Linked DNA regions of Alkaliphilus metalliredigens QYMF. Each later gene encodes a partner of the first gene's protein in a complex. Links are inferred from orthologs where the notes say so. Each region holds a gene or a part of one and is shown in the gene's direction. Other genes may lie near its edges.

Region 1 (3,303 bases):
GGAACAGGTAAAGCAATGGAAATTCCAGATGCGATCCGCAAAGGAATCCAAGCTGCTAAGAAAAACTTGCTTCTAGTCCCAACTGTAGGCACAACAGTTCCGCATGAAGTAATTGGTCATTTTGGAGCTGGAAATGTATTGATTATGCCTGCGAAAGAAGGTACTGGTATCATTGCTGGTGGACCTGTTCGTGCTGTCTTAGAGTTAGCAGGCATTAAAGACGTAAGAGCGAAGTCTTTAGGAACAAACAACTCTAGAAATATGGTAAGTGCTACAATGGACGGATTAAGACAACTTAAAAGAGCTGAAGATGTAGCAAAGCTAAGAGGAAAATCAGTGGAAGAACTCTTAGGTTAGGAGGGTTGAAACCATGGCAGAGACAATTAAAATCAAATTAGTTAAAAGTAAAATAGGAACACTTCCGAAGCAGAGACAAAATCTCGAAGCTTTAGGATTGAAAAAGATTGGGCAAGTTGTTGAACAAAAAGATAATCCTCAGATAAGAGGAATGATCGATAAAGTAAGTCACTTAGTACAAGTGATTGAATAAGAACTGAGGAGGTGTGGACATGAAATTACATGAGCTTAAACCTGCTAAGGGTGCAGTAAAAGAAGTAAAAAGAAAAGGTAGAGGTCGTGCAACTGGTAATGGCAAAACTGCTGGTAGAGGTCATAACGGACAAAATTCCAGAAGTGGCGGTGGCGTACGAATCGGTTTCGAAGGTGGACAAATGCCTCTAGCTAGAAGACTACCTAAGCGAGGTTTCACAAATATATTTGCAAAAGTGTACAATGAAGTCAATGTTGATGTATTAAATAAGTTCGAAGACGGAACAACAATTACCCCAGAATTCCTTAAGGAAATGGGCGTAATCAAGCAAATAGAAAAGAATGGCGTAAAGATCCTTGGCAATGGCAACTTAGAGAAGAACTTAACAATTAAGGCCCAAAAGTTCACTAAGTCAGCTGCTGAAAAAATTGAAGCTGCTGGAGGAAAGGCAGAGGTGATTTAAGGTGATAACAACCCTAAGAAATGCTTGGAAAATTCCAGATTTAAGAGGGAAGATTCTTTACACCATGATGATGCTAGTCATTTTCCGTCTTGGCTCAGTGATTCCTGTACCAGGAATTGATATTGAGGTAGTAAGAAATATTGTTGGTAATGCACAGTTATTTTCTTTGTTAGATTTATTTTCCGGTGGTGCTTTTGGTAACATGACTATCTTTGCATTGAGTATCACACCTTATATTACTGCTTCAATTATTATGCAGCTTCTTACGATTGCAATCCCAGCTTTAGAGGAATTGTCAAAAGAAGGAGAAGAAGGACGGAAGAAGATCGCTCAATACCAAAGATACGGTACGGTGGTGTTAGCACTAATCCAAGCAACTGGAATTAGTATTGGCCTTTTCAGACAAGCACTGATTCAAACAGATGCTTTTAGTATAATTGTTGTTATTTTAACCTTGACTGCAGGAACCGCGTTCCTAATGTGGTTAGGGGAGCAAATCACAGAAAAAGGAATTGGTAATGGAATTTCATTGCTCATCTTTGCAGGAATCGTTTCTCGTGTTCCTGACAGTGTGTATAGAACCTACGTTTTAGCACAGCAGGGTGAGATTTCAATCATTTCTATTATTGCATTTCTTGCGATTGCAGTACTTGTTATCGCAGCTGTTGTATTGATTACTGAAGGCGTTAGAAAAATACCAGTACAATATGCAAAGCGCGTTGTTGGAAGAAAAATGTATGGTGGACAAAGTTCACATATTCCATTGAAAGTGAACCAAGCAGGGGTAATTCCGGTTATCTTTGCAATGTCACTATTATCCTTCCCACAAATCGTTGGTTCCTTTTTTCCTGGAAGTGGATTTGAAGGATTTGTAAATCGTTTCCTAACACCATCTACAGGAATGGGTACATTTATTTATGTCATGATGCAAGCAGTATTAATTATTTTCTTCACGTATTTCTATACAGCGGTTACATTTAATCCTGCTGAAGTAGCAACGAATATGAAGAAAAATGGAGGTTTTATTCCTGGGATCAGACCTGGAAAGCCAACATCTGATTATCTAAACCGTGTGTTAACAAGAATCACATTAGCCGGTGCTTGCTTCCTAGCGACAATTGCAGTCTTACCAATCGCATTGAGTCAATTAATTGGCATGCAAACAGCATTTGGTGGTACCGCACTATTGATTGTTGTTGGGGTTGCATTAGAAACAATGAAGCAAGTTGAAGCACAAATGTTAATGAGACATTATCAAGGATTTTTAAAATAAAGGAATCAAGGGGGGTTAACCCCCTGAATCTAATTTTATACCGGGAGATGGTAAAATGAGATTGCTTTTACTTGGACCACCGAGTGCCGGCAAAGGTACTCAAGCTTCGGGGATTGTAAACAAGTATCATATTCCACATATTTCAACCGGTGATATGCTAAGATCTAATATTAAGCAGGGTACAGCCTTAGGGAATAAGGCAAAGGAATATATGGACCAAGGATTGCTTGTCCCAGATGAACTTGTTGTTGCAATTGTTGAAGATCGATTGCAGCAAGATGACTGCCAAGAAGGTTTTCTGTTAGATGGTTTTCCAAGAACTGTCGTTCAAGCAAAAGCATTAGATGATGTACTGGACAAAATGGGAGTCACCCTAGACAAAGTTGTGAGCATCGAAGTCCCTAAGGGAACCTTAGTGGAACGAGCTGTTGGACGAAGAATGTGTAAAGAGTGTGGCGCTACCTACCATATATTATTTAACCCGCCAACTAAAGCGGATCAATGTGATAAATGCGGTGGACAGCTGTATCAGAGAGATGATGACACTGAGAAAACTGTTACTAAACGAATTTCAGTTTATTTGGATGAAACAGAGCCTTTAATTGAATATTATTTAAAGCAAGGTCAGCTAGTGACAATTGAAGGGCAACAAGAAATTGGAAAAGTCTTTATAGACATCGTTGAAGCTTTAGGGAGAGATTAATTATGATCTATCTTAAGTCTCGACAAGAAATAGAAATCATGCGTGAAGCTGGCAGAATTGTTGCTGAAACCCATGAACTGCTAAAAGAAGCAATTAAGCCAGGCATAACAACAAAAGAGCTTGATGAAATTGCTGAGGCTCATATTATAAGCAGAGGGGCAACACCTGCCTTTAAGGGTTATGGTGGTTTTCCGGCTAGTATATGTGCATCAGTTAATCACGAAGTAGTGCATGGAATCCCTGGATTAAAACGACTTGAAGATGGTGATATTATTAGTATAGATATCGGAGCATTCTATCAAGGTTATTGCGGC
Region 2 (3,550 bases), 3.7 Mb from region 1 along the record:
TGGGCTATGGATAACCGTTTCTATATGTATATTTTTTCTTATTGCTTACTGTTTTTAGGATTGTTTTTAAATTTAAGCAGACGTTCCATGTGGTTGATTTTAATTGGAGGGATTTTAAATTTTACGGCCATCATGTTTAATCAAGGGAGTATGCCCATTGATGTAGTAGCCTTAGAGACACTAGGCTTTGAAAACATGATACAGTCTATTGAAATTGGTGCTGCGCCTCAATATATTCCCATCAGTCAGGTGCAGGGATTCATCGCCCATTTGGGAAAGGTGTGGACAACACCTAGCTGGTATCCTTTAAAACAAATTTTTAGTATTGGTGATGTCCTAATATCCCTAGGACTGTTTGCTTTTATTCAAGGGGCCATGAATGCACGAGGACGACATTCTTCCTCGATGATCCGTTTTGGGTATAAAGGAAGGCCTAGAAAGGTACAATCCTAAAGGGGAATTAATTTAGCAGGAGGCTTGGCAATGAATCTAGCATAAATAGAATTGTCATTAAATTTAAAGCATGTTACAATAGAACGATAAAATATTTTTTGAGTTGATAATATGATAACAATTGAGGTGGGAAAGTTGAAAAGATTATTTGAAAAAGTTTTTGGTAGTGAAAGTGAAAGAGAGATTAAAAAAATAGATAAGCTAGCAGATCGCGTTGAAGCATTAGATGAAGAATATAAAAAGCTATCTGATCAAGCGCTCCAAAGCAAGACAGCAGAATTGAAGGGCCGTTTGAGCCAAGGGGAAGCACTAGATGACATTTTACCCGAAGCATTTGCCACCATGAGAGAAGCTGCATGGCGTGTGCTAGGAATGAAGCACTATCGTGTTCAAATCTATGGTGCAATCATTCTACATCAAGGAAGGATCTCTGAAATGAAAACAGGTGAAGGGAAAACCTTGATGGCAACACTACCTGTTTATTTAAATGCCCTTGCTGGAAAAGGCGTTCATGTTGTGACTGTAAACGACTACCTAGCCCAACGAGATTGCGAATGGATGGGTAAACTTTATGAATTTTTAGGACTTTCTGTGGGTGTTATTGTCCATGGGATTACAATTGAGCAAAGACGGGCAGCCTATAACGCTGATGTGACCTACGGAACCAACAATGAGTTTGGTTTTGATTACTTAAGGGACAATATGGTGATCTATCAGAAGGATATGGTTCAGCGTGAACAAAACTATGCCATTGTCGATGAAGTAGACAGTATTTTAATTGATGAGGCACGGACACCACTGATTATTTCAGGGCAAGGTGAAAAATCCACTAAGCTGTATCATATTGTGGATCAATTTGTTAAAACCTTAAAAATAGAAGACGACGTGAGCTTAGATGAAAAAGCAAATTCTGTTACCTTGACAGAAGATGGCGGGACTAAGGCAGAAAAAGCCTTTGGGATTGAAAACCTAGCAGATATGAATAATATGGAGCTTTCACATCATATTAACCAAGCCTTGAAGGCCCGTAATTTAATGAGACTAGATAAAGATTATGTGGTTAAGGATGGGGAAATTATCATCGTTGATGACTTTACGGGACGTTTGATGTTTGGACGTCGCTATAGTGATGGGCTTCATCAAGCCATCGAAGCTAAGGAAGGACTACAGATTCAACGGGAATCTAAGACCTTGGCAACCATCACCTTCCAGAACTATTTTAGAATGTACAGGAAATTATCTGGAATGACAGGAACAGCGAAGACGGAAGAAGACGAATTTAGAGCTATTTATAATATGGATGTTGTTGAAATTCCAACCAATAGAGTTATCGTTCGTGATGACCAAGCCGATGGCGTATATAAGGGCGAGCAAGGGAAGTTTGAAGCGCTTGCAAAGGACATTGAAGGACGTTATAAAAAAGGTCAGCCGGTTCTAGTTGGAACGATTTCAATTGAAAAATCTGAAGAATTAGCAACCCTATTAAAGAGAAAAGGAATTCCCTGTGAAGTATTAAATGCAAAGCACCATGAGCGAGAGGCGGAGATTGTGGCCCAAGCCGGAAGAAAGGGAATTATCACCATTGCCACTAATATGGCGGGACGTGGTACGGATATTATTCTTGGAGGAAATCCTGAGTTTTTAGCAAAGCGTGAAATGAAAAAGCGAGGCTATGCAGATGAATTGATTGCCAATGCCACCAGTCATCATGAAACAGATGATGAAGAGCTACAAGCCGCAAGAAAAGTGTATAATGACTTGTTAGAAAAGTTTAAGAAAGAAACAGAACAAGAGCATAAAGATGTGATTGAAGCCGGTGGATTGCATATTATTGGTACGGAAAGACATGAATCAAGAAGAATTGACAACCAATTGAGGGGTCGTGCTGGAAGACAGGGAGATCCTGGCTCTAGTAAGTTTTATATCTCCCTTGAGGACGATTTAATGCGTCTTTTCGGTGGAGATAAGATGTTGAGCATTGTTGAAAAGATGGGTCTAGAGGATGACGAGGCAATTGAGCATGGCATGCTTTCTAGATCAATTGAAAATGCCCAAAAGAAGGTAGAGGGTAGAAACTTCGGTATTCGTAAGCATGTACTACAATATGATGATGTCATGAATAAACAGCGTGAAGTCATTTATGGTGAAAGAAAGAAAGTACTAGCTGGAGAAAGCCTGAAGGATCATGTACTGAACATGGCAAGAAATATTATTAATGAAGCCGTGGCCATCTATACCGCCGATGCTAAATATCCTGAAGAATGGGATTTAGTTGGATTGGGAGAGTACTTGGCAGGTATTTATATGCAAAGAGCAACCCTAAGCTTTGATAATATAGAAGAATTAACCGTTGAAACATTACAAGAACAAATTTATGAGACCAGTGAGAAACTGTATGAGGCCAAGGAAGAAGAAATTGAAGCAGAGCGTATGCGAGAGCTTGAGCGAATCATTGTACTGCAGGTAATTGATACAAAATGGATGGATCACATTGATGCCATGGATCAATTGCGTCAAGGGATTGGACTTCGGGCCATTGGACAGATAGATCCTGTGCGTGCTTATCAGGTTGAGGGATTTGATATGTTCAATGCAATGATCAACAGCATTCAAGAAGATACTGTTAAATATCTATTCAATGTAGAGCCTCAAGCGAAGGTTGAAAGAAAACAAGTGGCAAAGCCTATTGAAGCTAGCCATGGTGATGGGAATAGAAAAAAAGCCCCTGTAGTAAAGGAAAAAGAGGCTGGGAGAAACGACCCATGTCCATGTGGTAGTGGGAAGAAATACAAAAAATGTTGTGGAGAGTAAGGCATCTTCAAAATTAAGAGGTGAATGTATGTTAAATTTAGATATGTATAAGCAACAACTGTCAAAATTGACAGAAACAATAGAAGAAATGAGGGCTTCCCTTTGACATTGAAGGGAGCAGTCTGCTAGTAGAAGAGCTAGAGTCTAAAATGTCCCAGGAAAATTTCTGGGATGACCAAGATAAAGCCCAAGAGATTTTGAAGGAAGCAAAGATGGTTAAAGATCGAATCGAAGATTATCAAAGTGTCATTGATCAAACTGAAGAGGTTCAAATGATGATTACCTT

What was found.
Region 2: the proteins of secY (region 1) and secA are in contact, whole or in part, in a crystal structure (PDB 3DIN), measured with the Thermotoga maritima proteins. The link is inferred for Alkaliphilus metalliredigens QYMF from one-to-one orthologs. Residues at the interface, in WP_004081795.1 of Thermotoga maritima: Glu108, Gly109, Glu110, Glu111, Ala236, Glu237, Arg238, Arg239, Ile240, Thr241, Ile242, Gln243, Tyr244, Ala245, Arg246, Arg247, Val248, Thr249, Gly250, Arg251, Arg252, Val253, Tyr254, Gly256, Ala257, Ser258, Thr259, Tyr260, Leu261, Pro262; in WP_004082002.1 of Thermotoga maritima: Glu261, Ala262, Arg263, Lys300, Ala301, Arg302, Thr303, Ile304, Ile305, Leu323, Tyr324, Asp325, Pro326, Val329, Ser330, Tyr333, Ile336, Lys340, Phe345, Val349, Glu363, Phe364, Tyr374, Ser375, Gly376, Gly377, Glu393, Ile395, Thr482, Ser483.

Annotation. Positions count from the first base shown.
Region 1 is NC_009633.1:4,566,651-4,569,953, reverse strand. What follows is about bases 176-3,150. They hold secY (preprotein translocase subunit SecY), read left to right. Parts: upstream 176-1,014; coding sequence 1,015-2,286; downstream 2,287-3,150. Other genes in these bases: map (type I methionyl aminopeptidase), read left to right, coding at 2,992-3,150; AMET_RS22270 (adenylate kinase), read left to right, coding at 2,342-2,989; rplO (50S ribosomal protein L15), read left to right, coding at 570-1,013; rpmD (50S ribosomal protein L30), read left to right, coding at 371-550; rpsE (30S ribosomal protein S5), read left to right, coding at 176-357. Outside these bases: more of rpsE, read left to right, coding at 1-175; more of map, read left to right, coding at 3,151-3,303. UniProt on the Escherichia coli protein: The central subunit of the protein translocation channel SecYEG. Consists of two halves formed by TMs 1-5 and 6-10.
Region 2 is NC_009633.1:824,454-828,003, forward strand. Bases 243-3,464 are described here. They hold secA (preprotein translocase subunit SecA), read left to right. Parts: upstream 243-564; coding sequence 565-3,264; downstream 3,265-3,464. Other genes in these bases: AMET_RS03900 (DUF5317 domain-containing protein), read left to right, coding at 243-453. Outside these bases: more of AMET_RS03900, read left to right, coding at 1-242. UniProt on the Escherichia coli protein: Required for protein export, interacts with the SecYEG preprotein conducting channel.